Regions from separate parts of the Streptomyces sp. SX-6 genome, predicted to be linked through region 1. Evidence: riboswitches for the same ligand, from Rfam matches in the RefSeq annotation. Region 1 holds a riboswitch; each other region holds the start of a gene.
The links. Region 1 has a riboswitch for cobalamin ahead of cobN (cobaltochelatase subunit CobN). Riboswitches for the same ligand answer to the same signal wherever they lie in the genome.
Positions count from the first base shown of each region.

Region 2: linked by a shared signal. The riboswitch ahead of ACV530_RS20115 (ribonucleoside-diphosphate reductase subunit alpha) and the one ahead of cobN (cobaltochelatase subunit CobN) in region 1 are both predicted to bind cobalamin.
Region 3: linked by a shared signal. The riboswitch ahead of ACV530_RS03580 (CoA-acylating methylmalonate-semialdehyde dehydrogenase) and the one ahead of cobN (cobaltochelatase subunit CobN) in region 1 are both predicted to bind cobalamin.
Region 4: linked by a shared signal. The riboswitch ahead of metE (5-methyltetrahydropteroyltriglutamate--homocysteine S-methyltransferase) and the one ahead of cobN (cobaltochelatase subunit CobN) in region 1 are both predicted to bind cobalamin.

Region 1 is NZ_JBTHHU010000006.1:2,046-9,693, reverse strand. Features, by position in the region: gene cobN (cobaltochelatase subunit CobN) at 1-1,183, opposite strand, end outside; cobalamin riboswitch at 1,277-1,416, opposite strand; gene ACV530_RS09125 (ferredoxin-like domain-containing protein) at 1,475-2,758, shown strand; gene ACV530_RS09120 (precorrin-8X methylmutase) at 2,755-3,396, shown strand; gene ACV530_RS09115 (precorrin-2 C(20)-methyltransferase) at 3,393-4,892, shown strand; gene lepB (signal peptidase I) at 4,950-5,654, opposite strand; gene ACV530_RS09105 (SCO4651 family lipoprotein) at 5,794-6,579, shown strand; gene ACV530_RS09100 (DoxX family protein) at 6,800-7,219, shown strand; gene ACV530_RS09095 (SRPBCC family protein) at 7,241-7,567, shown strand; gene ACV530_RS09090 (hypothetical protein) at 7,572-7,648, opposite strand, start outside.
Region 2 is NZ_JBTHHU010000015.1:144,628-152,275, forward strand. Features, by position in the region: gene ACV530_RS20105 (YciI family protein) at 1-124, opposite strand, end outside; gene ACV530_RS20110 (ribonucleotide-diphosphate reductase subunit beta) at 243-1,253, opposite strand; gene ACV530_RS20115 (ribonucleoside-diphosphate reductase subunit alpha) at 1,253-3,625, opposite strand; cobalamin riboswitch at 3,784-3,934, opposite strand; gene ACV530_RS20120 (sensor histidine kinase) at 4,018-5,058, opposite strand; gene ACV530_RS20125 (response regulator) at 5,051-5,674, opposite strand; gene ACV530_RS20130 (hypothetical protein) at 5,846-6,010, shown strand; gene ACV530_RS20135 (MMPL family transporter) at 6,275-7,648, shown strand, end outside.
Region 3 is NZ_JBTHHU010000002.1:320,882-328,529, forward strand. Features, by position in the region: gene ACV530_RS03570 (ferritin-like domain-containing protein) at 1-336, shown strand, start outside; gene ACV530_RS03575 (phophatidylserine decarboxylase associated domain-containing protein) at 390-1,670, opposite strand; cobalamin riboswitch at 1,864-2,034, shown strand; gene ACV530_RS03580 (CoA-acylating methylmalonate-semialdehyde dehydrogenase) at 2,260-3,759, shown strand; gene ACV530_RS03585 (acyl-CoA dehydrogenase family protein) at 3,756-4,916, shown strand; gene ACV530_RS03590 (enoyl-CoA hydratase/isomerase family protein) at 4,913-5,992, shown strand; gene mmsB (3-hydroxyisobutyrate dehydrogenase) at 5,989-6,912, shown strand; gene ACV530_RS03600 (enoyl-CoA hydratase) at 6,909-7,648, shown strand, end outside.
Region 4 is NZ_JBTHHU010000026.1:101,164-108,811, forward strand. Features, by position in the region: gene nirB (nitrite reductase large subunit NirB) at 1-380, shown strand, start outside; gene nirD (nitrite reductase small subunit NirD) at 377-2,092, shown strand; cobalamin riboswitch at 2,123-2,335, shown strand; gene metE (5-methyltetrahydropteroyltriglutamate--homocysteine S-methyltransferase) at 2,468-4,795, shown strand; gene ACV530_RS26650 (AidA/PixA family protein) at 4,829-5,377, opposite strand; gene ACV530_RS26655 (inclusion body family protein) at 5,459-6,016, opposite strand; gene ACV530_RS26660 (DUF397 domain-containing protein) at 6,331-6,525, opposite strand; gene ACV530_RS26665 (helix-turn-helix domain-containing protein) at 6,546-7,400, opposite strand; gene ACV530_RS26670 (carbon-nitrogen hydrolase family protein) at 7,500-7,648, opposite strand, start outside.

The DNA of each region.
Region 1 (7,648 bases):
CCTCGATCAGGGCGCGGATCATCTCGTCGCCGTCGCCGGACGCGAGACCCGGGACCTCCTCGGTACCGAAGTCATAGCCTTCCGCGCGCAGCCGGCGCAGCAGCGCCACCGCGCTGGCGGGGGTGTCGAGGCCGACGGCGTTGCCGATGCGGGAGTGCTTGGTGGGGTACGCGGAGAGGACGAGCGCGATGCGCTTCTCGGCGGCGGGGATGTGGCGCAGCCGCGCGTGGCGGACGGCGATCCCGGCGACGCGGGCGGCGCGTTCGGCGTCGGCGACGTAGCAGGGCAGGCCGTCCGCGTCGACCTCCTTGAAGGAGAACGGCACCGTGATGATGCGCCCGTCGAACTCGGGCACGGCGACCTGGGTCGCGGCGTCGAGCGGGGAGAGCCCCTCGTCGTTCTCCTCCCACGCGCTGCGCGGGCCGGTGAGACACAGGGCCTGGAGGATGGGGACGTCGAGGGAGGCCAGGGCGCCGGCGTCCCAGGACTCGTCGTCGCCGCCGGCCGATGCCTCGGCGGGCTTGGTGCCGCCCGCGGCGAGGACGGTGGTGACGACGGCGTCGGCACCGCGCAGGGCCTCGATCAGCTCCGGCTCGGGGGCGCGCAGGGAGGCGACGTACAGCGGGAGCGCCCGGCCCCCGGCGTCCTCGACGGCGCCGCAGAGGGTTTCCACGAAGCCGGTGTTGCCGCTCATGTGGTGGGCGCGGTAGTAGAGCACGGCCACCGTCGGGCCGCTCGCCCCGGGCTTGGGGGCGCGCTCGAGCTCGCCCCATGAGGGGGCGGCGGCCGGGGGCGCGAAGCCGTGGCCGGTGAGCAGCACGGTGTCGGAGAGGAAGCGGGCGAGCTGCTCGAGGTTGGCGGGGCCGCCGTGGGCGAGGTAGGCGTGGGCCTCGGCGGCGATGCCGACGGGGACGGTGGAGGCCTCCATCAGCTGGGCGTCGGGGGCCTGTTCGCCGGTGAGGACGACGACCGGCCGCGGGCCGGCGAGCAGTTGCCCGAGCCCCTCCTCCCAGGCGCGGATGCCGCCGAGGAGTCGGACGACGACGAGCTCGGTGCCCTCCAGCAGGGCGGGCAGTTCGTCGAGTGGAAGCCGTGCGGGGTTGGCGAGCCGGTACGGGACCGGGCCTTCGGCCGCGCGGGCGCTGAGCAGGTCGGTGTCGGACGTCGACAGGAGAAGGATCACGCGGCGCTCCCGAGTGCGAGTGCTTCGAGGGTCGTCCGTGCGCGGGACCGGAACATGCGCATGCTGCGGCAGGCCTTCCTCGGGGTCCGCGCCCCGGGCAGTGGGAAGACGGCGGGAGTTCCTGACTCGCGCGGCATCGCTGCCGTGCTCACAGTGGCGGGACCGTGCCGGAGTCTCACCGGCTTCCTCCCCTGGCGCCGTCTTGGGCGATGAGCGCCATAGTAGCGATCCGCGGCGCGGGCCCGGGCGGGCCCGCCCCCGTGACCAGGGCGTCCGCCGGAGTGCCTCGGTATGCTCGCCGCCATGTCCGTCTCCCCCCAGCCCCCCGCGGACCGGGGCGAACCGACCGTCCGCGAGCGCGGTGACGCATGCCCCGGTGCGCTGCGGCTGCACGCCGCGGACGACGGCTCGCTGGCCCGAGTCCGGCTGCCCGCAGGCTTGTTGACGCCACGTCAGGCAATGGTGCTGGCGGACGCCGCCGACGAGCTGGGTGACGGTCGGCTCGACCTCACCTCGCGCGGCAATGTGCAGCTGCGCGGCCTCGCCGACGGCTGCGGCGCGGACCTCGGCGGGCGGCTGCGCGCCGCCGGGCTGCTGCCGTCGGACCGGCACGACCGCGTCCGGAACATCCTGGCTTCTCCGTTGTGCGGCCTGGACGGTCCGACTCCCGTGGACGCAGCGGATGTACAGGCGTGGGCACGCGCCCTTGACGCACTCCTGTCCACCGACGAAGCCGAACTGTCGGCTCTGTCCGGCCGTTTCCTCTTCGGCCTGGACGACGGCCGCGGCGACATCGCCGCCCTCGCCCCCGATGTGACATTGATCGCAGACACGGACGGCCGCGCCGTCCTCCGCCTCGGAGCGACGACCCTGCGGATCGCCGCCGAGCACGCGCCCCGCGCCGCCGCCCTGGCCGCGGGCGAGTTCCTCGCCGCGCTGCGCGAGCACGGCAGCAAGGCCTGGCGCGTACGGGAGCTGCCCGCCGAACAACGGCCGCGCACCGACCGGTTGACGGACCGGCTCGCGGCGGCAGGCATCCCCTCCTCACCGCTCCCCTCCACTGACCTACCTGTAGGCTCCCCACCCGAACCGGGCGTCGTCGCCCGCGCCCTGTACGTGGCCGCGCCGCTCGGCCGGCTGACCACCGCGCAGTGGCGGCACGTGATCCGCGCCGCGCACGGTGAACTCCGGGTGACCCCCTGGCGCGGCATCGTCCTGCCCGGCGCCGACCCGGCCCGCCTGGCGGACCTCGCGGCCGCCGGCCTCGTCACCTCCCCCGCCTCCCCGTGGCACGGCGCGGGCGCCTGTGCCGGACGGCCCGGCTGCGCCAAGTCCCGCGCGGACGTACGGGCGGACGCGACCGCCTGTCTCACCGCCATGCGCCCTGGTGGGACGGGCGTACTGCCGGTGTACTGGTCCGGGTGCGAGCGGCGCTGCGGCCACCCCGGTGGCGCGTGGGCCGACGTACTGGCGACCGGCGACGGCTACCAGGTCACCGCGCCGGACGGGACGGCGCGCACGGTGACGGCAACAGACCTGGCCGACGCGGTGGCGGCGGCCCGTACCACACGATGAACGAGGGCACAGTGTTCGACTACGACAAGGACGGCGCGTCCATCTACCGCCAGTCCTTCGCCACCATCCGCGCCGAGGCCGACCTCGGCGGACTGCCGCCGGACGTGAGCCGGGTGGCGGTCCGTATGATCCACGCCTGCGGGATGACCGACCTCGTACGGGACCTGGCCTACTCCCCGCAGGTGGTGGCCCGCGCCCGCGAGGCCCTGCTGGCGGGTGCGCCGATCCTGTGCGACGCGAACATGGTCGCCAGCGGTGTCACGCGCAAGCGGCTGCCCGCGGACAACGAGGTGCTGTGCACCCTCGCCGACCCGTCCGTGCCCGAACTGGCCCGGCGCATGGGCACGACCCGCAGCGCCGCCGCGCTGGAACTGTGGCGGGACCGGCTCGACGGCGCGGTCGTGGCCGTCGGCAACGCCCCCACCGCGCTCTTCAGGCTGCTCGAGATGGTGGCCGAGGGCGCACCGCGCCCGGCGGCGGTGCTCGGCATCCCGGTCGGGTTCATAGGCGCCGCCGAGTCCAAGGAGGCGCTGGCCGAGAGCCCGTTGGGGCTGGAGTACCTGGTGGTGCGGGGGCGGCGCGGCGGCAGTGCGATGGCCGCCGCGGCGATCAACGCGATAGCGAGCGAGGAAGAATGAGCGAGCAGCCTTCGACCACGGGACGGCTGTACGGCGTGGGGCTCGGCCCCGGCGACCCGTCCCTGATGACCGTACGGGCGGTCGAGGTCATCTCCTCCGCCGACGTCGTCGCGTACCACAGCGCCCGGCACGGCCGCAGCATCGCGCGCTCGATCGCCGAACGGCACCTGCGCGCCGACCACATCGAGGAGCGGCTGGTCTACCCCGTCACCACGGAGACCACCGACCACCCCGGCGGCTACCGGGGCGCGATGGAGGAGTTCTACGAGGAGGCCGCCGCCCGTCTCGCCGCGCACCTGGACGCGGGCCGTACGGTCGCGGTCCTCGCGGAGGGCGACCCGCTCTTCTACAGCTCGTACATGCACATGCACAAGCGGCTCGCGCCCCGCTACCCGACGGAGGTCATCCCCGGCGTCACCTCGGTGAGCGCCGCTGCGGCCCGCCTCGGCGAACCGCTCGTCGAGGGCGAGGAGGTGCTGACGATCCTGCCGGGCACGCTGCCCGAGGAGGAGCTGACGGCGCGCCTGGCCTCGACCGACTCGGCGGTGGTGATGAAGCTGGGCCGCACCTTCCCGGCGGTGCGGGGCGCGCTGGAGCGCTCGGGCCGGCTGGCGGAGGCGCGGTACGTCGAGCGCGCGACGATGCCCGGCGAGCGCACGGGCAAGCTCGCGGACGTGGACCCGGAATCGGTCCCGTACTTCTCGGTGGCGGTCCTCCCGAGCCGCGTGGACGGCCGTATCACCTCCGCCCGGGGCGAGGTCGTGGTCGTCGGCCTCGGCCCGGCGGGCCCGCTGTGGCTCACCCCCGAGGCACGCGGCGAACTGGCCGCGGCGCAGGACATCGTGGGTTACAGCACCTACGTGGACCGGGTGCCCGTACGCCCGGGCCAGCGGCGCCACGCCTCCGACAACAAGGTCGAGTCGGAACGCGCCGACTTCGCCCTCGACCTCGCCCGCCAGGGACGCCGGGTCGCCGTCGTCTCCTCCGGCGACCCGGGTGTCTTCGCCATGGCCACGGCCGTGCTGGAGGTCGCCTCCGACGACCCGTACCGCGAGATCCCGGTGCGCGTGGTCCCCGGCATGACCGCCGCCCACGCCGCGGCCTCCCGCGCCGGCGCCCCCCTGGGCCACGACTACGCGGTGGTCTCCCTCTCCGACCGCCTCAAGCCCTGGGAGGTCATCGCCTCCCGCCTCCGCGCCGCCGCCGAGGCCGACTTGGTCCTCGCCCTCTACAACCCCGGCTCCCGCAGCCGCATCTGGCAGGTCGGCAAGGCCCGCGACCTGCTGCTGGAACACCGCGCCCCGGACACCCCGGTGGTCCTGGGCCGCGATGTGGGCGGCCCGGAGGAGAGCGTACGCATCGTCCGTCTCGGCGAACTCGTGCCGGAGGAAGTCGACATGAGGACGATCCTCCTCGTGGGGTCGAGCCAGACGCGTGCGGTGTCACGCGCGACCGGGGAAATCGTCTGGACGCCGCGGCGGTATCCGGAGGAGTGAGCGAGCCTCGTTGCTCCGGCGGCGGCAACGGCCGCCGGAGCAACGGGCACGGCTATCTCACAGCGTGGACCAGTGGGTGACAGGCCAGGCGACGGCGACGGCCCTGCCAATCACATTGTCCACGGGCACGAACCCACCGCCCGGCTCGTTGACGTGGGCGCGCGAGTCCCGTGAGTCGTTGCGGTGGTCACCCATCACCCACAGGTGATCCTTGGGCACCTTGACCGTCCCGACCGGCATGTCGTCGCACGGGGTGGCACCCGAGTAGATGTACGGCTCGTCCAGAGCCTTTCCGTTGACCTTGACCGGTTCACCACTCCTGCACTCGATGGTGTCGCCGCCGACCCCGATCACCCGCTTGATCAGGTCCTTCTCGTCCGCCGAGGGCATCAGGCCGACGAAGGACAGCGTCTTCTGCACCCCGCGCTGCAGGGAGTTGGTGTGCTCTGCGGGCTGTCCGTCCGACCAGCCCCCGGGGTCCCGGAAGACCACGACGTCTCCACGGTCCGGCGTCCCGCCGAACCAGGGCGTGAACTTGTCGACCAGCACCCGGTCACCGACCTGCAGCGTGTTCTCCATCGAACCGGAGGGGATGGAGAACGGCTGCACGAGGAACGTCTTGATGCCGAGCGAGAGCACCAGGGACACACCGATCAGGATGGGTATCTCCCGCCACATCGACCGCTTCTTTTTCTCTCGCGTGACGCGCGCGGCCCTCCCCTCCGGCGTCGTCACGCTCTCCTCGGTCTCCCCAGCGGCCATCGTTCGTCCCTCTCCCCTCGGTCGGTCACGCCGGGGCCTTGATCAACGCCCGGCAGAGACTCAACGAACAGATGTTCCCGAGGGCCTGGAATGAGGTAACCTCACCAAGGTTTTCCCAAGTATTGACAAAGGTGGAGTTTTGCGAGCGATCCGCAGAGGCGTTCTGGCAACCGCGACGGCCGCGCTGGTGATGAGCGTGGCCGCGTGCGGAGGCGGCGACAAGGCCGACCCGGCCGCCGAGCTGAAGGCGGCCGCGGAGAAGGCCTCGAAGCAGAACTCCTACAAGGCCAAGGGAACCAACAAGGACCAGGACGGCCCGAAGTCGTTCGAGGCCGTCTATTCCGACAAGCCGAGGATCTCGGACCTCAAGGGCACCACCCCCAAGTCGGCCGCCAACCCCACCGGGGAGGTCCGCATGCTCCGGGTCGGTGACGACCTCTACATCAAGGGCGCCGCCGCCCTGCCCGGCAAGCCCTGGATGAAGGTGGCCAAGGTAGGCCAGTACGACACCCAGGAACGCGATTCCCTGAAGTCCGCAGGGCTCGACACCGCTGTCCTCGCCACGTCCAAGGACGTCAAGAAGGTCGGCGAGGAGACGGTGGGCGGACAGAAGGCCGTCCACTACCGGGGAACGGTCGACATCTCGGAACTCGCCTCCTACGACGGCGACGTGCTGAACAAGACGCAGCGCGACAGCTACGTCCGGCCGCTGAAAAGCACCGGCGTGAAGTCGGTCGAGCTGGACGTCTGGGTGGGCAAGGACGGACTCCCGGCGAAGACCACGGAATCCGCCAAGGGCTCCAAGGGCGAGAGCACCACGACCCTCGAGTACCTGGAGTACGGCCTCGAGGTGAAGGTGCAGGCGCCCCCGGCCGGTGAGGTCGCATCGGTGGCGGACATGATGAAGGGGCTCGGCAAGCAGTAAAGCGCTCTCCCTTGTGAACTGGGGAGATTCCGTCCGGCCGACGGGGCGCATGATACTGGAGGGCGGTGTGGGCAGCATGCTCCAGATGGCACGCTCCGACCTGCGCAACATCACGCGCCCCTAGCCGACGACACGCGGGACACCGTCACCGGCGTTACGGTGGGGACGAGGGTGTACACGACAGGCACCCAGTGACCCCCGTCCGTTGGAGGTCGTCACCATGGACATCCTGGTCCTCATCGGCCGCATCCTCTTCGCCCTGCTCTTCCTGATGTCCGCCCTCGGCCATCTGACCAAGACGAAGGCAATGGCGGGCTACGCGGCGGCCAAAGGGCTGCCCGCCCCGGCCCTGGCGGTCGCGGGCAGCGGACTGCTGATGCTGGCCGGCGGCCTGAGCCTGTTGCTCGGCGCCTGGGCCGACCTGGGCGCACTGCTCCTGGCGGTCTTCCTCATCCTGGCGCCCCTGACCATGCACCGCTTCTGGCAGGAGACGGAACCCATGGCCCGCCAGCAGGAGATGATCCACTTCCAGAAGGACATCGCACTCGCCGGCGCGTGCCTGATGCTGCTGGCCTTCTTCTCCTACGTCGGCCACGACCTGGGGCTGACACTCACCGGACCGCTCTTCGACATCGGGTGACGCCGCCGGAAGGGGAAGCACATGCCCAGCATGAGCGGCACCGCCACCGTGCACATCGACCGTCCGCCGGAAGCCGCCTACGCGGTCCTGGCCGACCCGGACAACTGGTCCCGCGTCAACGATGTCGCGCGCCGAACTCGGCCCGAGGCAGCACTGCCTGCAGACCATCGCCTTCGAGTTCGCCCCCTCGGGCCCCGGCACCGCCTACACGCGCACATTCGCGTCAGCTTCCCCGACGGACTCCTCGAAACGGCCCCGGCGGACCAGGCCGACGCGTTCCAGGACTACGTCGCGCGGCAGTACGCGATGGCGGTGAAGCTCAAGGAGTACGTCGAGGGGCAGGACTGATCCGTCATCCGTGCTCGAACCGCTGATGACGGGCGAAGGCCATGGCCCATGACTCGGCCCCTTCCCTGTCCCCGGCGCCGG
Region 2 (7,648 bases), on a different contig from region 1:
TGAGCAACGCTCCCGCCTTGACCAGGGAATCGTTGTACTTCCCCATCGCGGCGATCAGTTCCTTGGACGGCAGGGCGCCGGCCTCGGACTCCTCGGTCGCCTTGACGATCATCATCACTCGCATCGCGCACAAGCCTCCGCATACTCCACGAAAAACACGAAAACGGCAGGACCGCCGGACAGCATTCACCACCCGGCGGCCCTGCCGCACGTTTTACGCGTCGCGTCTCAGAACGCGTCGTCTAGAACTCGTCGTCGAACGAGACCGAGCCTTCCACCGCGACCTGGTACGCGGACGCGCGCCGCTCGAAGAAGTTGGTCAGCTCCTGGACGTTCTGCAGCTCCATAAAGGAGAAAGGGTTCTCCGAGCCGTAGACCGCCGGGAAGCCCAGGCGCTGGAGGCGCTGGTCGGCGACGCACTGCAGGTACTCGCGCATGGACTCGGTGTTCATGCCCGGCAGGCCCTCGCCGCACAGGTCGCGGCCGAACTGGAGCTCCGCCTCGACGGCCTCCTTCAGCATGTCGGTGACCTGCTGCTGGAGCTCGTCGTCGAAGAGGTCGGGCTCCTCCTGGCGCACGGTGTCGACGACCTCGAACGCGAAGTTCATGTGCATCGTCTCGTCGCGGAACACCCAGTTGGTACCGGTGGCCAGACCGTGCAGCAGACCGCGCGAGCGGAACCAGTACACGTAGGCGAAGGCGCCGTAGAAGAACAGGCCCTCGATGCACGCGGCGAAGCAGATCAGGTTGAGCAGGAAGCGACGGCGGTCGGCCTTCGTCTCCAGCCGGTCGAGCTTCTCGACCTCGTTGATCCACTTGAAGCAGAACTGGGCCTTCTCGCGGATCGAGGGGATGTTCTCGACGGCGTCGAACGCCGCGGCACGGTCGTCCGGGTCGGGGAGGTAGGTGTCGAGCAGCGTCAGATAGAACTGGACGTGCACGGCCTCCTCGAAGAGCTGCCGCGACAAGTACAGCCGCGCCTCGGGGGAGTTGATGTGCTTGTACAGCGTCAGCACGAGGTTGTTCGCGACGATCGAGTCGCCCGTCGCGAAGAACGCGACCAGGCGGCCGATCATGTGCTGCTCGCCCGGCGAGAGCTTGGCGAGGTCGGCGACGTCCGAGTGGAGGTCGACCTCCTCCACGGTCCAGGTGTTCTTGATCGCGTCGCGGTAGCGGTCGTAGAAGTCCGGGTACCGCATCGGACGGAGCGTCAGCTCGAAGCCGGGGTCAAGAAGGTTCTTCTCGGAGGGCATTACTGGCAGGCCTCGCAGGACTCGGGGTTCTCAAGGGAGCAGGCGATGGCGTCCGCGTCGGGCGCGGCCTGCTGCACCGGGATGGTCGTGGCGCCCGAAGCGGCGCGGGCGATCCGGGTCGCCGGGCGCGACCGCAGGTAGTACGTGGTCTTGATGCCCTGCTTCCAGGCGTACGCGTACATCGAGCTGAGCTTGCCGATGGTGGGCGAGGCCATGAAGAGGTTCAGCGACTGGCTCTGGTCGAGGTACGGCGTACGGGCCGCGGCCATGTCGATCAGGGAGCGCTGCGGGATCTCCCACGCGGTGCGGTAGAGGTCGCGGACCTCCTTCGGGATCCAACCCATGTCCTGGATCGAGCCGTTGGCGTCCGTCATCGCGTCACGGGTCGTGCGGTCCCAGACGCCGAGCTTCTTCAGGTCCTCGACCAGGTAGGTGTTGACCTGGAGGAACTCACCGCTGAGCGTCTCGCGCTTGAAGAGGTTGGAGACCTGCGGCTCGATGCACTCGTACACGCCCGCGATCGAGGCGATGGTCGCCGTCGGCGCGATGGCCAGCAGCAGCGAGTTGCGCATGCCGACCGTGGCGATACGGGCGCGCAGCGCCTCCCAGCGGTCCGCCCATCCGGCCACGGCGTTCGGGTAGTGGTCGGGGTGCAGCACGCCGCGCGCGGTACGGGTCGCGGACCAGGCCGGGTGCGGGCCGTGCCGCTCGGCGAGGTCGGCGGAGGCCTCGTACGCGGCGAGCATGATGCGCTCGGAGATCCGGGTGGACAGCTCCTTCGCCTCGGCCGAGTCGAAGGGCAGCCGCAGGCGGAAGAAGACGTCCTGCAGGCCCATCAGGCCCAGACCGACCGGCCGCCAGCGGGAGTTGGAGTTGCCCGCCTGCTCGGTCGGGTAGAAGTTGATGTCCACGACGCGGTCGAGGAACGTCACCGCGGTACGGACCGTGCGGTCCAGCTTCTCCCAGTCCATCTCGCCGTCGGCACCGAGGTGCGCGGCGAGGTTGACGGAGCCGAGGTTGCAGACGGCGGTCTCGCCGTCGTCCGTCACCTCGAGGATCTCCGTGCAGAGGTTGGACGAGTGGACGACCTTGCCCTTCTCGGCCGTCTGGTTGGCGGTGCGGTTGGCGGCGTCCTTGAACGTCATCCAGCCGTTGCCGGTCTGCGCGAGGGTGCGCATCATCCGCGCGTACAGCACCCGCGCCGGGATGGTCTTGACGGCCTTGCCCGCGGCCTCGTACGCGCGGTACGCGGCGTCGAACTCGTCGCCGTAGAGGTCGACCAGGTCCGGGGTGTCCGCCGGGGAGAACAGCGACCAGTCGGCGTCGGCCTCGACCCGGCGCATGAACTCGTCCGGGATCCAGTGCGCGATGTTGAGGTTGTGGGTGCGGCGGGCCTCTTCGCCCGTGTTGTCCCGCAGCTCCAGGAACTCCTCGATGTCCGCGTGCCAGGTCTCCAGGTAGACGCAGGCCGCGCCCTTGCGCCGGCCGCCCTGGTTGACGGCCGCGACCGAGGCGTCGAGCGTGCGCAGGAACGGCACGATGCCGTTGGAGTGCCCGTTGGTGCCGCGGATCAGCGAACCGCGCGAGCGGATGCGGGAGTAGGAGAGCCCGATGCCGCCGGCGTGCTTCGACAGGCGGGCCACCTGGTGGTAGCGGTCGTAGATCGAGTCCAGCTCGTCCAGCGGCGAGTCCAGCAGGTAGCACGAGGACATCTGCGGGTGGCGGGTGCCGGAGTTGAAGAGCGTGGGGGAGGAGGGCAGGTACGAGAGCGTGCTGGTGAGCCGGTAGAGCTCGGCGACGTCCTCGAGGGCCCGGACGGAGTGGTCCTCCGCCAGACCGCAGGCCACGCGCAGCAGGAAGTGCTGCGGCGTCTCGATCACGTCGCGCGTGATCGGGTGGCGCAGGAGGTAACGGCTGTGGAGCGTGCGCAGGCCGAAGTAGCCGAAGCGGTCGTCGGCGCCGTCGAGGAGGGCGGCGTCCACGAGGGAGTCCAGGCGCTCGGCGTGGGCCGCCACGAACGCGGCGGTGTCGTCCGCGATCAGGCCCTCGCGGTGCCCGACGGCGACGGAGGCCGAGAAGGAGACGGCGCCCTGTCCGGCGGCCTCCTCGGCGATGGCGAGGGTGAGCAGGCGCGCGGCGAGCTTGGAGTACTCCGGCTCCTCGCCGATGAGGCCGGCGGAGGCCTCGGTGGCCAGCGACCGCAACTCGGCCTCGTCCGAACCGGGGTGCCGGCCGCGCAGCGCGGCGGCGGCGACCTTGCCCGGGTCGGTGGCGGGCAGATCGGCGGTCAGTTCGGTCAGGGTGCGCAGCAGCGCGGTCCCGGGACCGCCGGTCGCTTCCGCTGAAACCGGATCTGCGGGCGCGATGGTCACAGTGCTCTCCACTCGCTCGGCTGGGGGCCGGGCGGGAGTGCTCGACGGGCGCGTACGGGCATGCCGGATCGCTCCCGGGCATGCGCGCAGCGTCCCTCGGCCCAACCCGCGAGGCCCGGACGTCATTCGACACCCGACCGCCGGGCCGGTGGGGCTCGGACGGGGGCGCGCTGCCGGCAGGTCCTCGGACTTGAGGTGCGGATATCCGTACACATACACCGTTGCGGGACAGTTCCGGATTCCCACCGGATTCCCCTGCGACGACAGCGAGGACGAGCATACATCTAGTGCCGGGGGGCGCGAGCACCCCCACATGTTGTGTCGTCGCGTCATGAAGTGGTAGCGGAATGTGTTATGCGGCGCGGCAGTTCGCGAAAGCGTAGACCTGCCGGTCAGCTCCGGGCGGCCCGGCTTCTGCGGCGGATGCGCAGGGGGAACACGGCCCGTACGACCGTCCCGCCGAGGGCGCCGGCGCTCCTGGCGCCGAACGTGCCGCCGTACGCCTCGCAGCGCCAGCGCATGCCCTGCATGCCGTATCCCTCGGTGGGCCTCGGCGCGTTCGGCCCGAGGCCGCGTCCGTCGTCGGTGACGGTGAGGGCGATGCCGTCGTCGCGACATATAAGGGTAATGCTGACGTGCCGGGCATCGGCGTGCTTGACCACGTTGGTGAGTGCTTCCTGGGCGACCCGGTAGACGGCCAGGTTCACGCCGTTCTCCACTGCACACGCGTGGGGACGGTCTCCCTGGACGTCCACGTCCACCGTGAGCCCGTTCTCGGCGGCGACTTGTCCGGCGAGAGATGTGACGGACTCGGCAAGCCCCAGCCCCCGGACGGTCGACGGGCTCACGGTGGTGATGATGCGGCGCAGCGTGCCGGCCTGCTCGTCGAGGGTGAGGGAGGCGTCCTCCATCGCCGCGCGCAGCGCACGGGGATCGTCCAGCAGGCGGGCCGCGTCGAGCCGCCGCCGCGTCAGTGCCAGCAGCTGGAGGACTTCGTCGTGCAACTCGCCCGCGAGTAGACCGGCGTGGTGCTCCTGCCGCTCCACCATCGCGCTGGCGCGTCCACGGCTGAGGACCAGCTTCAGCTCGGGCCAGGCCGGGACGGCGTACGCCGATGCCGCCAGCAGGAACCCCATGGCCGCGTAGTCCGTCAGCGCGGAATGCGACCACCGGTCCACGCTCAGGGCCGTGAACCCGCAGCAGACCAGGATCATCAGCCGGCGGGCGCGCCGCATGTCCCAGGCCAGCAGAGCGAGGACGGCGGTGCCCAGGGCGACGTTCGGGCCCGCGACCGCCCGGGGCGGCAGCCGGTCGCCGGCGAAGAAATTGACCGCGTAGGCCACGAAGCCGACCAGGGTGATCGCCGCGCAGATGCCGGCGGCGACGCCGAGGCGTTGCTGTGCAGTGGTCGGCCGGGCGGTTCCGCTACGCATCGGCGGAGCGGTGCTGCCGGGCGTACGCGACGAGGTCGGCCCGGGTGATCAGGCCCAGCCGGGCGCGCAGGGCGGCCCTGACGCTCTCCACCGTGCGGATGCTGACAGCGAGCTGTGCGGCCACCTCGCGGTTGGTGTGGCCCTCGGCCAGCAGGCCCAGGACCTGCCGCTCCCGCAGGGGCAGCTCTGCCTCCCGGCCCTGGGCACGGGCGAGTCCGGCGCCGAGCGAGGGCTGTACGTACCGCCCTCCGGACGCCACCGCCCGCGCCGCCACGACCAGTTCGGTCACGGGGCTGCTCTTCAGCAGATAGCCCGAGGCGCCCGCGGCCAGCGCGCCGCAGATGATGGCGCGGTCCTCGTAGCAGCTCTGCACGAGAATTCCCATCCCGGGTGCGGCCGCGAGAAACTGGGGAATGGCCTTGAGGGCCAGTCCCGACTCCAGCCTCATGTCCAGCATCAGCACATCGGGCCGCTGCTCAGAAACGATCTTGAGTGCCTCGCGTTCGCAGGCGGCTTCCCCGACCACGATGAAACCTTCGGGTTCCAGGAACGCCCGGGTTCCGGCTCGTACGGTCGGATGGTCCTCGGCCAGGACCACTCTCACGGGACCGTCCATCGATACATCGCCTTTCGGGAACCACGAGGGAAATCACGACTGCTTGCTTTGCCGCCCTCGCGAACGCGTTCACCTTCCGATGTAGTGGCCAAATTTGTCAACCGTCGGAATTCCCGGCGAATGTCAAAACTTCAATTTTCTGCGGAGAACCCGCAGAAATCCTGCGGACATATGCGGATGTCCCGGGCCGGGCGGGCCGGACACGATCGTCTCGTCCACACCGATCACCAGGCACCCGGTGATCACCGAGAAAGAAGGAGTCCCGAGATGCTTTCCACGTTCTTCGACATCGCGACCGGCCTGTTCAACTACGCCCTCCAGTGGTTCCAGGGCTAGTACGCCGGGACCGGCCGGGACACATTCGCCGGGAGAGAGCGCACCCCCCTCGCTCTCTCCCGGCCCCTGACACCCCATCAAAAAACCGCGCGGTGGAGCGGCCCGGAGGAATTCCGGGCCGCTCCTCGCCGTGTATGCGGTACCGCGGGCATCCCGTGCGACGCGCCCTGACGGAGTAATGTGTCCGATTTCCGGCATGTTGTGATTAATCTACGGAGCGATTGATCAACGGCCCGTCCGACCCCCGTGAAGGACGCCCATGTGATGGCCTTCCGCACGCGCCGCCGCGCCCTGTGCACCCTGCTGCTGCTCGCCCTGGTGGCCCTGGCCGCCGGGCTCTGCAGTCGCGGGGTCGGGGAGCGGCTGGCGCCGGGCGGCTGGACGCCCGCTCACGCCGAGTCCACCCGGGCCGACGCCCTGCTGGCCGACCGCTTCGACGCCGGCCAGCCCCACCTGCTGCTGCTCGCGACCGCGAAGGGATCCGTCGACGCCGCTGAAGCCGAGGCCGCCGGAAGGGAGCTGACGGCCCGCCTCGCGACCGACCCGCGCGTCGCCTGGGTGCACGGCTACTGGCCGCAGCACCAGCCCGAGTTCCGCGGCCGCGACGGACACAGCGCCGTACTGGCCGTGCGCTTCGCCGGTGACGAGCGCGCGGTGCGGCAGGCGAGCAAGGCGGTGACCGAGCGCGAGACGAGCCACGGCGGAGGAACGCTGCGGATCGCGGTGGCGGGCGAATCCGCCCTGTTCTCCGAGATGGAACGCCTCAGCACCCAGGGCGCCATGATCGCCGAGATGATCGTGGCCCCGCTGGTGCTGCTGGTCCTGCTGTGGGTCTTCGGCAGCCTGGTCGCGGCCCTGCTGCCGGTCGTGGTGGGCGCCTTCGCCGTACTGGCCACGACCGCGCTGCTGCGGGTGCTCAGCGAGCTGATGACGGTGTCCATGTTCGTCCTCAACATCGCCACCGCGCTGGGCTTCGGCCTCGCGGTCGACTCCTGCCTGCTGATCGTCAGCCGCTACCGCGAGGAACTCGCCGACGGGGCGCAGCCGGTGACCGCCGCCGCGCATGCCATGCGCACCGCGGGCCGGGCGGTGGCCTTCTCCGCGACCACCGTCGCCGCCGCACTGGGCGCGCTGACGGTCTTCCCGCTGCCGCTGACCCGCTCCCTCGCGCTGGGCGGCGCGGTGGTCGCGGTCTGCTCGGCCGCCGGGGCGTTCCTGGTGCTGCCCGCGCTGCTGGTGCTCCTGGGAGAGCGCGTCAACTGCTGGGACCCGTTCGCCCGTTGGCGGTCCGATGTCCGCAGGCCGGTGGCGGAGGGCCGCTGGTACCGGCTGGCGCTGTGGGTCACCCGGCGGCCCGCGCCGGTCGCCCTGGGCACCCTGCTGCTGCTCGGCCTGCTCGCCTCGCCGGGCATCCAGGTCCGGTTCGGCATGTACGACGAGCGCATCCTGCCCGGCTCCTCACCGGTGGCCCGCGCATCCCAGCAGCTGCGCACCGACTTCCCCGACCTCAGCGACAACACGGCTGATGTGGTGCTGCCGGACGTCCACGTACTGCCGCCGTCAACCGAGCACTCCCGCGCGGCACTTCGCTCCGCTCCCGAGGAGCCCGCGGTGGACGACTACGCCTCCCGGCTGTCC
Region 3 (7,648 bases), on a different contig from region 1:
AAGGGCGCGGCCATCAAAATGCCCGCGTCCTATCCCATGGGCACAGTTCCGTACGGCGGCTGGTCCGGCAGTCCGGGAGAGCCCCCGTCCGAGGAAGTCCAGATCATCCTCGACGAGTTCAACGCCCACTACAGCGCGATGCTGCGCTCACTGCAAGCGGTCTGGTACACGAAGGAGAATGAGAAGGACAAGCGCACCGCGCTCGTGATGAGTGCCATCAAGTCGATGGGCAATTTGCGTACACTTGCGCGCGTCCTCGTCAAGATTCCCGTGCCGGGCCACTCCGGCAAGATGCACTACGGGCCCGAATTCCTCTACGTGACACGTGAACCCTGACCCGACCGTGCCCTCGCCGTCCGCGGACGGCGAGGGCACGGAGGTACGGGCGGCTATCGCGCCCGTGCGATCTGCGACCTCACGAAGACCGTGGGGCCGTCGTCCGGGTGCGTGTGGGGGTCGTTGTACGGCACGGCGAACTCGTCGACGACGCCCTGCTCGAAGACGAGGGCCATGCTGGAGCCGCCGTAGCTGAAGTACCCCAGTTCCTGGCCGCGTTGGACGGTGTCGCCCACGCCGACCGACCAGGAGATGGAGGAGACCTCGTCCATGCCGATCACGACGGCGCACACCCAGCGGTTGCCCAGTTCGGGGCCGCATTCGATGAACGCGAGGCCACGGCTGTTGACGTGGGCCTGGTAGCTCTGCGAGTGGGTCCAGGTCGTGGGGTCGGGGGTCTCGGACTCGACGTGGCTGAACATCAGGCCCGGCACTTTCTCCAGATGCCTGATCGTGCCGTCCACGGGGACGTTCCAGCGGTGGTAGCTGTTGACGGAGAGGAACGACTGGTACACGTCGCCCCCGACGAACCTGCTGACGTGTTCGCTCCCGCATTCGGGGGCGTGCAGCATGTCCTGGAGTGAGTACTGCTCCTCGAGCCAGAAGTCCGCGCTCCGGGACACACCGCGCTGAATGTTGTAGACCGTGCCGTCGTTCGGCGCGACGATGACCGAGGGATCGCCCTCCCCCGCGAGCGGACGGAACTCCTGCATCTTGACCGGGCGGTGGAAGAAGTCGTTGTACGACGTGAAGCCCCAGTGCTCCTCCGTCCGGTGGTCCCAGCACTCGTATTCGTAGAGCTTGTTGAGCTCGACGGCCGGCTGCGAGAACCAGTTCCGGGTGTTCAGCACATGCGCGCTCTCCGGGCTGTCCAGATACTGACACCACGCCCGGAGGATCACCCGGAGCTTGTCGTTGAACTGCGGGAGGCGGAAGGCGACATTGCCCGACGGTGTCAGCCGCATGTAGCCGACGAGTGCGGACATCGGCAGGGATATCAGCTTCATCGGGTCGCGGTCGTACGAGGGTGCCCATTTGACGACGACGTTGAGGTACTGGACGAACGCGTCGAGGTCGGCGATGTGCCGGTGCGCGTCCGGGACCTGGGCAATCATCTCGGACACGTACTTCCGGACGATGCCGTCGGAGTGGATGAGCTCGGCCATCTCCTGTACGGCCGGGTGGAGTTCTTCCTTGAGGTCCGCCGCGCGCTGGGCGAGGCTCTTCTGGAATTCGTCGATGGCGAGCGGGTTCCGCGGCAGATATCCGCCCGCCCGGCCGAACGTGTTCTGGTAGCGCGCGTGGAGTTCCTGAGGCGTGATGACAGCGGTCATGGCCGTTCCCCTCACTGGTCGCGTCGACAGCGGGTCGCATCCTCCCAAGCCCCGGCACCCTTCGGCACTTCCGCGATCCAGCCATTTCCGGGTACGGCCGGATCCGGCCTGCCGGCGTCAGGGGCTGGGGTCGGGGCCGGGGCCGGGGCCGGGGCCGGCAGGGGGTGGACTTACTAGGACGTCCAACTATATGTTCGTGACCAAGGCCCGCGGTGCAGGGAAGCCGGTGCGAATCCGGAACGGTCCCGCCACTGTGACCGGGGAGTGTGCCGTTGCGCGCACGCCACTGACGCGTCGCGTCGGGAAGGCTGGCGGCATGCGGTGATCCGGGAGTCAGGATACCGGCCGCGGCATGTTCCGTGTTTCCACGAGGATGGAGCAGACACGCATGGCACCGGTCCTCACCCACGACCGCGGCGATCCTCCGGAACGCACGGGAACGTCCGTGCGTCCATAACTCTCCGGAACTCTCCGGCGAATCGCCCGCCTTCGCGTCCCGCGGCTGTTCCGTGCGCGCGCACCGTACCCGGTGACGCCGCCGGGCCTGCCGTGCCATCCCCGGATCCCACCTGACGGGAGCAAGCTGTTCATGGTTCGTGAACTCACCCATTTCATCGGCGGCAAGCACATATCCGGAACATCGGGGCTGTTCGGCGATGTCCACGACCCCAACACCGGCGCGGTGCAGGCGAGGGTGCCCCTGGCGGGGCGCGACGAGACCACAGCCGCGATCGACGACGCGGTGAAGGCGCAGGCCGAGTGGGCCGCGTGGAACCCGCAGCGCCGGGCCCGCGTCCTGATGAAGTTCCTCCAGCTCGTGGAGGGCGAACGGGACTCCCTGGCCCGGATGTTGTCCGCCGAGCACGGCAAGACGGTCGCCGACGCGCACGGCGACCTCCAGCGCGGGCTCGAGGTCGTCGAGTTCGCCGCCGGCATTCCGCACCTGCTCAAGGGCGAGTTCACCGACAACGCGGGCACGGGCATCGACGTCCACTCGCTGCGGGCGCCGCTGGGCGTCGTGGCGGGGATCACCCCGTTCAACTTCCCCGCGATGATCCCGCTGTGGAAGGCCGCGCCCGCGATCGCCTGCGGCAACGCGTTCATCCTCAAGCCGTCCGAGCGCGACCCGTCCGTGCCCCTGCGGCTCGCGGAGCTCTTCCTCGAGGCCGGGCTGCCGGCGGGTGTGCTCAACGTCGTCAACGGCGGCAAGGAAGCGGTCGACACGCTGCTGGAGGACCCGCGCGTCCAGGCCGTCGGCTTCGTCGGCTCCACCCCGATCGCCGCGCACATCTACGCCACCGCCGCCGCGCACGGCAAGCGCGCCCAGTGCTTCGGCGGCGCCAAGAACCACATGATCGTGATGCCGGACGCCGACCTCGACCAGGCCGCGGACGCCCTCATCGGCGCCGGCTACGGCTCCGCGGGCGAGCGCTGCATGGCCATCTCGGTCGCCGTGCCCGTCGGCGAGGAGACGGCGAACGCCCTGGTCGCCAAGCTCAAGGAGCGCATCGGCGCGCTGCGCATCGGCCGCTCCGACGACCCCGGGGCCGACTTCGGGCCGCTGGTGAGCCGCGACGCGCTCGACCGCGTACGCCGCTATGTGGACATCGGCACCGAGGAGGGCGCCGAACTCGTCGTCGACGGACGCGAATTCGTCCTTCCCGGCCACGAGGACGGCTTCTTCGCCGGCGCCTCCCTCTTCGACCGCGTCACCACGGACATGCGGATCTACCAGGAGGAGATCTTCGGTCCGGTGCTCTGCGTCGTCCGCGCGGCCGACTACGAGGAGGCTCTGCGCCTGCCGAGCGAGCACCCGTACGGCAACGGCGTGGCCATCTTCACACGGGACGGGGACACCGCCCGGGACTTCACCCGCCGGGTGAACACCGGCATGATCGGCGTCAACGTGCCGATCCCGGTGCCGGTCGCGTACCACACCTTCGGCGGCTGGAAGCGTTCCGGCTTCGGCGACCTCAACCAGCACGGCCCGGACTCGATCCGCTTCTACACCCGTACCAAGACCGTCACCTCGCGCTGGCCCTCCGGGGTCAAGGAGGGCGCGAGCTTCACCATCCCCACGATGGGATGACGGCGATGAACGACGACACCCTGCTCTCCGAGGACCAGCTCGCGCTCGCCGAGACGGCCCTGGACTTCGCCGAGGAACACCTCGCCCCGCATGCCATCGCCTGGGACCAGGACAAGCACTTCCCCGTCGACACCCTGCGCAAGGGCGCCGGCCTCGGCCTCGGCGGCATCTACGTGCGCGAGGAGTCGGGCGGCTCCGGCCTCACCCGCTCCGACGGCGTGGTGATCTTCGAGGCGCTGGCCACCGGCTGCCCGTCCATCGCCGGCTATCTGTCGATCCACAACATGGTCGCGTGGATGATCGACCAGTACGGCGACGAAACCCAGCGCGCCCGCTGGCTGCCGGCGCTGTGCTCGATGGACTCACTGGGCAGCTACTGCCTCACCGAACCCGGCGCCGGCTCCGACGCCTCCGCGCTGCGCACGCGCGCCGAGCGCGACGGCGACCACTATGTCCTCACCGGCGTCAAGCAGTTCATCTCCGGTGCCGGGGTCTCGGACCTCTACATCGTGATGGCCCGTACGGGCGGGGACGGGCCGCGCGGCATCTCGGCCTTCGTCGTCCGGCACGACGACGCGGGCCTGTCCTTCGGGCCCAACGAGAAGAAGATGGGCTGGAACGCCCAGCCCACCCGGCAGGTCATCCTCGACGGCGTCCGCATCCCGGCCGACCGCCGCCTCGGAGCCGAGGGCGACGGCTTCCGCATCGCCATGAACGGGCTCAACGGCGGCCGGCTCGGCATCGCCTCCTGCTCCCTCGGCGGCGCGCGGAACGCGCTCGACCGCAGCCTGGCGTACCTCAAGGACCGGGAGGCCTTCGGGGCACCGCTGCTGGACGCGCAGGCCCTGCAGTTCCGGCTGGCCGACATGGCGACCGAACTCACCGCGGCCAGAGCGCTGGTACGGCAGGCGGCGGACGCCCTGGACCGGAAGCTGCCGCAGGCGGCGCAGCTGTGCGCGATGGCCAAGCGGTTCGCGACGGACACGGGCTTCTCGGTCGCCGACCGGGCCCTGCAACTGCACGGCGGCTACGGCTACCTCAGCGAGTACGGCGTCGAGAAGATCGTCCGCGACCTGAGGGTGCACCAGATCCTGGAAGGAACCAACGAGATCATGCGACTCATCGTGGCCCGCGGACTGACGGGGGCGACGCGATGACCACCGACGACGAGACGGTCCTGCTGCGCACCGAGGGACGCGCCGCGTACATCACCCTCAACCGGCCGAAGGCTCTCAACGCGCTCACCCATGCCATGGTGCGCCGCATCGACGAGGCCCTGGCGGAATGGGAGAAGGACGCGGCCGTCGAGACCGTGGTCATCACCGGCGCCGGCGAACGCGGCCTGTGCGCCGGCGGCGACATCCGGTCCATCCACGAGGACGCGCGGACCGGGGGCTCGGCGTCGGCGGACTTCTGGCGGGACGAGTACCGGCTCAACTCGGCGATCGCCCACTACCCCAAGCCGTACGTGGCCGTCATGGACGGCATCGTGATGGGCGGCGGCGTCGGCGTCTCGGCCCATGGCAGCGTGCGGATCGTCACCGAGCGCTCGCGCGTCGCCATGCCGGAGACGGGCATCGGCTTCGTCCCGGACGTCGGCGGCACGTATCTGCTCGGCCTCGCCCCCGGCGAGCTGGGCACCCACCTCGCGCTGACGGGCACGGCGGTGGGCGCGGCGGACGCCCTGCTGTGCGGGCTCGCGGACCACTTCGTGCCGTCCGAGCTCCTGCCCCGCCTGCTCGACGACCTCGCCCACGCCTCCGTGCACGACGTCCTCGCCCGGTACACGGCCGAGGCGCCGCCCGGCGAGCTCGGCGCCCACCGGGAGTGGATCGACCGCTGCTACGCGGCCGGTTCAGTCGAGACGATCGTGGAGCGGCTGCTCGCCGACGGCGCCCCGGCAGCCGAGGAAGCCGCCGCGACGCTGCGCACCAAGTCGCCCACCGCGCTGAAGGTCACCCTGGCCTCCCTGCGCCGTGCCCGGCAACTCGGCTCCCTGGAGCGGGTCCTGGCGCAGGAGTACCGCGTCTCCTGCGCGGCCCTGGCCTCGCCGGACCTGGTCGAGGGCATCCGTGCCCAGGTGATCGACAAGGACCGCTCCCCCCGCTGGTCCCCCGCCACGCTCGCCGAGGTCACCGACGCGGACGTGGAACGCTTCTTCGCCCCGCTCGGCGAGCGTGAACTCCGGCTGGCCGGCACCGATTCGACTTCGACGCAGGAGGTGCCCCGGTGAGCGACGTCATCGCCTTCATCGGCCTCGGTCACATGGGCGGCCCGATGGCCGCCAACCTCGTCAAGGCCGGGCACCGGGTGCTCGGTTACGACCTGGTCCCCGACCTGCTGGCCACTGCGGCCGGTACGGGCGTCGAGGCGGCCGCGTCCGCGACGGAGGCCGTCGCCGGCGCCGACGTGGTGATCACCATGCTGCCCGCCGGCCGGCACGTCCTCGCCCTCTACCGCGACGAGGGGCTCCTCGCCGCCGCGCGACCCGGCACCCTGTTCATCGACTGCTCCACCATCGACGTCGCCGACGCCCGGACCGCCCACGAGGCCGCGGTAGCCGCGGGCCACCGGTCGCTCGACGCACCGGTCTCCGGCGGGGTCACGGGTGCCGAGGCCGCCACGCTCACCTTCATGACCGGCGGCGACGCGGAGGCCTTCGCCCTGGCCGAACCGCTGCTGTCCGCGATGGGCAGGAAGGTCGTGCACTGCGGGGCCGCCGGTGCGGGCCAGGCGGCCAAGATCTGCAACAACATGATCCTGGGCGTCTCGATGATCGCCGTCAGCGAGGCGTTCGTCCTCGGCGAGAGCCTCGGCCTGACGCACCAGGCCCTCTTCGACGTCGTCTCCACCGCCTCCGGCCAGTGCTGGGCGCTCACCTCCAACTGCCCCGTGCCGGGCCCGGTCCCGGGCAGCCCGGCCAACCGGGACTACGCGCCGGGCTTCGCCGCGCCCCTGATGGCCAAGGACCTCGGGCTCGCGGCCAACGCGGCCCGCGCGGGCGCGGTCGACGCGGAACTCGGCCTGCGCGCGGCGGAGTTGTACGCGGCGTTCGCCGAGGGCGACGGCGCCGGACAGGACTTCTCCGGCATCGTCCGGGCCATCCGGGAGCGCTCCGGAAAGAACGACAACGAGAACGGAACCCCGGCATGAGCGACGCCGTCTACGAGACCATCCTTGTCGAGCGCAAGGACCGCACCGCGCTCCTCACCCTCAACCGTCCGAAGGCCCTCAACGCACTGAACCTCCAGGTCATGAACGAGGTCGTCGCGGCGACGGAGGCGCTCGACCGCGACCCGGACGTGGGCTGCATCGTCATCACCGGCTCGCAGAAGGCGTTCGCCGCCGGGGCGGACATCAAGGAGATGCGGCCGCAGGGCTACATGGACATGTACCTCAGCGACTGGTTCACCGCCTGGGACCGGCTGGGCCAGCTCCGTACCCCCACCGTCGCGGCCGTCTCCGGCTACGCGCTGGGCGGCGGCTGCGAACTGGCGATGCTGTGCGACATCCTGCTCGCCGCCGACACCGCGGTCTTCGGCCAGCCCGAGATCAAGCTCGGTGTCATCCCCGGCATCGGCGGCTCCCAGCGGCTGACCCGTGCCGTCGGCAAGGCCAAGGCCATGGAGCTGTGCCTGACCGGCCGCACCATGGACGCGGCGGAGGCCGAGCGGGCGGGCCTGGTGTCCCGGATCGTTCCGGCCGGCGAGCTGCTCGCCGAGGCGCTCACGGTCGCCGAGACCGTGGCGGGCATGTCCGCGCCGGTCGCGATGATGGCGAAGGAGGCCGTCAACCGCGCCTTCGAGACCACGCTCGCGGAAGGCGTGCGCTTCGAACGGCGCCTGTTCCACGCGGTGTTCGCGACGGCCGACCAGAAGGAGGGCATGTC
Region 4 (7,648 bases), on a different contig from region 1:
TGCTCAAGGACGCCGACCACGCCACCCTCATCCGCACGGTCGACCGCTTCCTGATGTTCTACATCCGCACCGCCGACCGCCTCGAGCGCACCGCCCGCTGGCTGGAACGCCTCGAGGGCGGCCTCGACCACCTGCGCGCCGTCGTCGTCGACGACGCGCTCGGCATCGCCGGCGAACTCGACGAACTGATGGCACGCCATACCGCCGACTACCAGGACGAGTGGGCCGCCACCCTCGCCGACCCCGAACGGCTGCGCCGCTTCGTCTCCTTCGTCAACGCCCCGGGCACGCCGGACCCCTCCGTGCGCTTCCTGCCCGAGCGCGGCCAGATCCGCCCGGCCGTCCCCGCCGGCCCGAACACCGAGGTGCGTGCGTCATGACCGACACCGTCCAGCCCGCCGGGCGTACCGCGCAGCCGCCGCCGGACGCCCTCGTCGAGATCGGCCACGGCTCCGAGTGGACCGCCGTCTGCCGCTACGGCGACCTCACCCCCGGCCGGGGCGTCACCGCGCTCGTCGGCGGGGAGCAGGTCGCCCTCTTCCGGCACACCACCGGCGACCTCTACGCCCTCGCCAACCAGGACCCGTTCAGCGACGCCTGCGTCATCTCCCGCGGCCTCACCGGCAGTCGGGACGGCGCCCCGACCGTGACGTCGCCCATGTACAAGCAGACCTACGACCTGCGCACCGGTGCCTGTCTCGACGAGGACACCGCACCCGACGGCTCCCCGGCCGCCCTGCGCACCTGGACCGTACGCACCAGCGGCCCCCCGGTTCCCGTGCGGGGCACCGTGCCCGAATGGCGGCCCGAGGACCCCGAGTTCTGGGAGCGCACCGGCGCCCGCACCGCCCGGCGCAACCTGGTGCTGTCCGTCCTCACCGAGCACATCGGCTTCTCGGTGTGGAGCATGTGGTCGGTGCTCGTCCTTTTCCTGGGCCCGCAGTACGGCATCGACCCCGCGGGGAAGTTCACGCTCACCGCCGTGCCCACCGCCGTCGGCGCGGTCCTGCGGCTGCCCTACACCCATGCGGTGGCCCGCTTCGGCGGACGGAACTGGACCGTCATCAGCGGCCTGCTCCTGCTGCTGCCCACCGTGTTCCTGGCCGTCGTGCTGCGGCCCGGCGTCTCGTACACCACGCTGCTGGTCACCGCCGCCGTGGCCGGGGTCGGCGGAGGCAACTTCGCCTCGTCCATGGCCAACATCAACGCCTTCTACCCGCAGCGCCTCAAGGGCCGGGCGCTGGGCATCAACGCGGGCGGCGGCAACCTCGGCGTGCCGGCGGTCCAGCTCGTCGGCCTCCTCGTCCTCGCCACCGCGGGTGCGGGCCACCCCCGGCTGCTGCCGCTGTGCTACATCCCGCTGATCGCGCTCACCGTCGTCGCCGCGGCGCGGTGGATGGACAACCTGCCGGTCCGCCACCGGCATCCGGCCCTGCGCGAGATCACCCGCGACGGCCACACCTGGCTGCTCTCGGTGCTCTACCTCGGCACGTTCGGCTCGTTCATCGGCTTCGGCTTCGCCTTCGGGCAGGTCCTCCAGGTGCAGTTCCAGGACCAGTTCGACACCCCGGTCAAGGCCGCCTACCTCACCTTCCTCGGCCCGCTGCTCGGCTCGCTCTCCCGCCCGCTGGGCGGCGCGTGGGCCGACCGGCACGGCGGTGCCCGGGTGACCGTCGCCGTCTTCGGGGCCATGGCGGTCTCCGCCGCGCTGATCCTCGTCGCCGCCCAACAGGGCCTGGTCGCCGTCTTCTTCGCGGGCTTCGTCGCGCTGTTCGTCCTCAGCGGCATCGGCAACGGCTCCGTCTACCGCATGATCCCCGCCCTCCACCACGCCAAGGCGCTGGCCGCGGCCCAGGCGGGCACGGACCCGGCCGCGGCACATGCCGCGGCCGAGCGGCGGGCCGCCGCCCTGATCGGCCTCGCGGGCGCCGTCGGCGCCCTCGGCGGCCTGCTGGTCAACATCGCCTTCCGCCAGTCCTTCCTCGCCACCGGCAACGGCGAAGCGGCGTACGTCGCCTTCCTCGCCTTCTATGCCGTCTGCGCCCTCCTCACCCTGGCCGTCCGCCGCGGCTCCGGTGTGTCCGGCAGGTGAACAGGGCTGTTCCGCGCACCGGTCAGCACCTAGGCTGACCGGTGCAGCTGGTTCGCCCTGCCCGCCAGGCAGGCGCGTCGCAAGAGGGAATCCGGTGGGAATCCGGAACTGCCCCGCAGCGGTGAGCGGGAACGACCGCCGTCATGAGCACTGGGCCCGTAGGGACCGGGAAGCGACGGTCAGTAGGTGTGCGCCATGCACGCGCCCGCGAGTCCGAAGACCTGCCGCTGCCCGTGCGCGACCAGTGCGCACGGAAGGTCCGGTGACCTCGAGGGCGGGTCGGCGCGCGCAGCACCGCGGTGTGCGGTGTCAGCCGTACCCTTCGCGCCCCCGGTCGTCCCCGGGCCTCCTGGGCAACTCGCGAAGGAGAGTTCCATGACCCGCAAGACCGCGGCCGCGGCAGCACGGGCCACCGTGTACGGCTATCCCCGTCAGGGCCCCGACCGGGAACTGAAGAAGGCCGTCGAGGGCTACTGGAAGGGCCGGGCGGACGCCGACGGGCTGCGGCGGACCGCCGCCCGACTGCGGGCCGCCACCTGGCGCGGCCTCGCCGCCACCGGGATCCACGAGGTCCCGACCGGCGACTTCTCGTACTACGACCACGTCCTCGACACCAGCGTCATGGTCGGCGCCATCCCCGCCCGCCACCGGGCCGCCGTCGAAGCGGACGCCCTGGACGGCTACTTCGCGATGGCGCGCGGGACCAAGGACGCGGCGCCGCTCGAAATGACCAAGTGGTTCGACACCAACTACCACTACCTCGTGCCGGAACTGGGCCCCGGCACCGTCTTCGCCGCCGACTCCCGCAAGCAGGTCGGGGAGCTGAAGGAGGCCCTCGCCCTAGGTCTCACCGGACGCCCCGTGCTCGTCGGCCCGGTCACCTACCTCCTGCTCGCCAAGCCCGCCCCCGAAGTGGCGCCCGGCTTCGACCCGTTGACCCTGCTGGACCGGCTGCTGCCCGTCTACGCCGAGGTGCTCGCCGACCTGCGGGCCGCCGGCGCCACGTGGGTGCAGCTCGACGAGCCCGCCCTCGTCCAGGACCGCACCCCGGCCGAACTGAACGCCGCAGCCCGCGCCTACCGTGAACTCGGCGCCCTCACCGACCGCCCTCAGCTCCTGGTCGCCTCCTACTTCGACCGGCTCGGCGAGGCACTGCCCGTCCTGGCCAAGGCCCCCGTCGACGGGCTCGCCCTCGACTTCACCGGCCGCGCCGCCGCCAACCTCGACGACCTCGCCGCCGCCGGCGGCCTGCCCGGCAAGCGGCTCGTCGCCGGAGTCGTGGACGGCCGCAACGTATGGATCAACGACCTCACCGCGTCGCTGACTACCCTCGCCACCCTCCTCGGCCTCGCCGACCGGGTCGACGTCGCCGCCTCCTGCTCGCTCCTGCACGTCCCGCTCGACGTCACCGCCGAACGCGACATCGACCCACAGGTCTCCCGCTGGCTCGCCTTCGCCCGGCAGAAGACCGCCGAGATCGCCGTGCTCGCCCGCGGCCTGACCGAGGGCACCGACGCCATCGCCGCCGAACTCGCCGCCAACCGGGCCGGCCTGGCCTCCCGGGCGGGCTCGGCCCTCACCCACGACCCGGCGGTACGTGCCCGTACCGCCGCCGTCACCGCCGCCGACGCCCGGCGCGACCGGCCGTACGCCGAGCGGGCAGCCGCCCAGCGCGAACGCCTGGGCCTGCCCCTGCTGCCCGTGACCACCATCGGCTCCTTCCCGCAGACCACCGAACTGCGCACCGCCCGCGCCGACTTGCACGCAGGCCGCATCGACACCGCGGCCTACGAGCGGCGGATCGAGGCCGAGATCCGCGATGTCGTCGCCTATCAGGAGAAGGCGGGCATCGACGTCCTCGTCCACGGCGAACCCGAACGCAACGACATGGTCCAGTACTTCGCCGAGCAGCTGACCGGCTACCTCGCCACCCGGCACGGCTGGGTCCAGTCCTACGGAACCCGCTACGTCCGCCCGCCGGTCCTCGCGGGCGACGTCTCCCGCCCCGGGCCGATGACCGTGCGCTGGACGTCCTACGCCCAGTCGCTCACCGGCCGCCCCGTCAAGGGCATGCTGACCGGTCCCGTCACCATGCTCGCCTGGTCCTTCGTCCGCGACGACCAGCCGCGCGCCGAGACCGCGCGCCAGGTCGCGCTGGCCCTGCGCGACGAGGTGACCGACCTCGAGGCCTCCGGCACCGCCGTGATCCAGGTCGACGAACCCGCGCTCCGCGAGACGCTGCCGCTGCGCGCCGCCGACCGCCCCGGGTATCTCGCCTGGGCCACCGAGGCGTTCCGGCTGGCCACTTGCGGCGTACGCCCGGACACCCAGATCCACACCCACATGTGCTACGCGGAGTTCGGCGACATCCTCCGGGCCATCGACGACCTCGACGCCGACGTCATCAGCCTGGAGGCCGCCCGCTCCCATATGCAGGTCGCCGGTGAACTCGCCGGCGTCGGCTACCCCCGCGAGGTCGGCCCCGGCGTCTACGACATCCACTCCCCGCGCGTCCCGGCCACGGCCGAGGCCGTGGCCCTGCTGCGCAGGGGACTTGAGGCCATCCCCGCCGAGCGGCTGTGGGTCAACCCCGACTGCGGCCTGAAGACCCGGGCCTGGCCCGAGGTCCGTGCGTCCCTGGAACACCTGGTGGCAGCGGCCCGCGAGATCCGCGACGGCCTGCCGCCCCGGACGGCCGGCTGACACCGTGCGCCCCGGCCTCCGGGCCGGGGCACATCAGATGCCGTGCTTCGCAATGGTGATTCTCGGGTGCCACTGGTAGAAGCCGATGCGGTCCTTGCCGCTGATGACCTGGAAGCGGAACTCGTAGCCGGCCTGGCCCTGTGCTTCTATGACGCTGTACCAGAAATAGCCCTTGATGACCGAGGTTGTATAGGACGTCTCGCTCTCCTGGGGAGCCGGGGAGGGCACGAGGGCGTCGTCGACCAATCTCCTCGGCGGCGATATGAGCTCCTCGCCGCTCTTCGGCGTGAACCGGTACAGCATGGCGCTGTATTCGTCGCTGAACGACAATGTCTCCGCACGCCACCTTATGATGTCGAGAGGGCGTGCCTTGAGACTCAGATCGACGCCGGGAAATCCGGTGAACCTGTTCTGGCGATTCATCATGTAGATGAGGCTGCTGCTGACCCGTGTCGGATCGTCGGGGTCGCCGGAGGTCGGGTAGTTCTTGACGATGGTGTGGGTGTCGAACGTGACCAGCACGTCGATGATTTGTGCGTTCTTCGGGGCTGCCATTGCTTCGGAGGCTATTTCCGCTGTCATGGCTCCCTCTCCTTTGCCGCAAGGGTGGGATGACGGCAGAGCCACTCGGCCGACGGGCTGCCGAGTGGCTCTGCCGCTATTTCACTGACCGCGCTTCACGATGGTGATCGTCGGGTCCCACTTGTAGAAGCCGACCCGTTTCCCGTCTCCGTCGATGAGCTGGAAGTAGAAGTCGTACCTGACCGTGCCAGGTGACAGAGCGATCGTGAACCAGTGGTGGTTCTTAATGTCTTGTACCTCGAAGTCGTACTCCACCCCGTCCCTCTTGGGGTAGGGGACGACAACCTCGGCGACCAGGGCGCTCGGGGTGGATATGAGATCTACCCCGCTGTGGTGCTTGAACCGGTACAGCAGGGCGCTGTATTCGGTGTTGAGCGACAGCGTCGTCTCGCGCCACCTGATGACGTCGAGGGGGTTGGCCTTGAGGTTCAGCTCGGCGCCGGGGTAACCGATGATCCGGTCCTGACGTGTTGTCATGTAGATGAGGCTGGTGCTGATCCCGGTCGGCCTGTCGGGGTCTTGGGAGGGCTGCTTGTAGCGCTCGACGATGGTGTAGGCGTCGAACGTGACCAGCACGTCGAGGATTTGCGAGTTCAGCGGGGCGGGGAATACCTCGCGCACTTCTTCTTCCGTCGTCACGATCCCTCTCCTTCGCTGCGCTTGCTTTTGCCGAATTTCGCACTCGCTGTTCGATTGCGGGTCACACACTCGCACCGAATGGGTGCGCTGACAAGCGCGGCATTGAGGGGGTGTATGCGTTTCCGGACAGGAATAGTCCAAGCTGTCCCGAGGCGGCGCAGCCCGAAAGGCTCACCGGTCGGGCAACGCGGAGGACGCAAGGGAAAGCCCGTGTCACATCGGTGACTTGGGTGACGTCCCGAGAGCGGCGTGTGATGTCCGTGGGGCTGGGGCAGGCGAGGGGTGCCGTCCCCGCGACGGAATCGAGAGCGGCCTCACCTGACGGGAAGTGCGCCGTTCTTGATGCGGGTCATCAACAGGCGCAGCCCGGAACGGGTGACGGACACGAACACGTCGGGGGCGTCGCTCTCGAAGACGTGGACGATGTCGGCATGAGGGACTGCCGCCAGATGGAGACAAGCGGTCCCCGCGTCGCTGTAGGACGATTTCTGCCCATCGGGCACAGTCACGTCCGGTCCTCTCGGAGGGCTCAAATCGCTTGAGCGATACGGTGGATGAGGTCACGCGACGGTTCCGGACCGAGGGCGGCCCTCTGCATCCGGTCGAGCTTCAGGCGGTACATCTCCAGCTGTGCGGGCGCGTCGATCAGCGCGCACTGGTGGGCGACGTCGGCGATCACGGTGTCCAGCTGGGGGACGGGGCCGCTGCAGTAGTCGACCCCCATGCCGGTGCTGGCGAACGCCGTACGGAACGGGAGCACCACGAGGGTGATGCTCTGCATCGCGCTCATGACGAGGAGATGTTCCAGCTGCGCCCTGGCCACCTTGGGGCCGCCGAACTGCATGTGCAGGACGGCCTCGTGGATGATCGCGGTGTACGGAGGAGGGTCGTCGCGGAAGAGGATCGCCTGCCGCTTGATCCGGTGCGAGACCCGCTGTTCGATCTCGTGCGGCAGCAGCGGCGGGACGGCCTCGCTGAAGATCGCGCGTGCCTGGTCGGCCGTCTGCAACAGGCCGGGAACATTGGCCACTTGGGTGACGCGGAGCGAGACCGCGTCGTGCTCGATCTCGGCGAGGTCGATCAGGCCGGTGGGCAGATGGTCCCGGTACCCCTCCCACCAGCCGGGCCTGCGCTCGTCCGTCGCCATCGCGGCGAGGGCGTCGATCAGTGCGGTACTGGAACAGTCGTAGGCGCGGGCCAGCGCCCACACCCGGTCGGTGCCGACCCTCAGACGGCCGGCCTCGATGCCGTACACACGTGACCCGGTGATGCCGAGCCGGGCCCCCGCCTGTGCCGCGGACAGGTCCGCACGCTCCCGCAGTCTTCTCAGCTCCGTGCCGAGGCGTCGGCGCCGGACAGTGGGCAGCGGCGTGCTCGGTGGCATCGTGCTCCTCTTGCGTTGCACACAGAGAGACTTCCTGGCCACCGTAATAGCGTTCCGACACCGTACGCACAACGTCGAACTGACGGACGGGGATTCACCTCAGGCGGTGTAGAGCTCCGGCCGGCGGTCGCGCAGATACGGCGTGGTCCTGCGGGCCCGGGCGAGGACCGCAGGGGCGACCTCGCCGACGAGCAGCCGGTCGCCGTCGCCCGCGTCCGGGCCCAGGCTCTCCACCCGGCCGTCGGGCG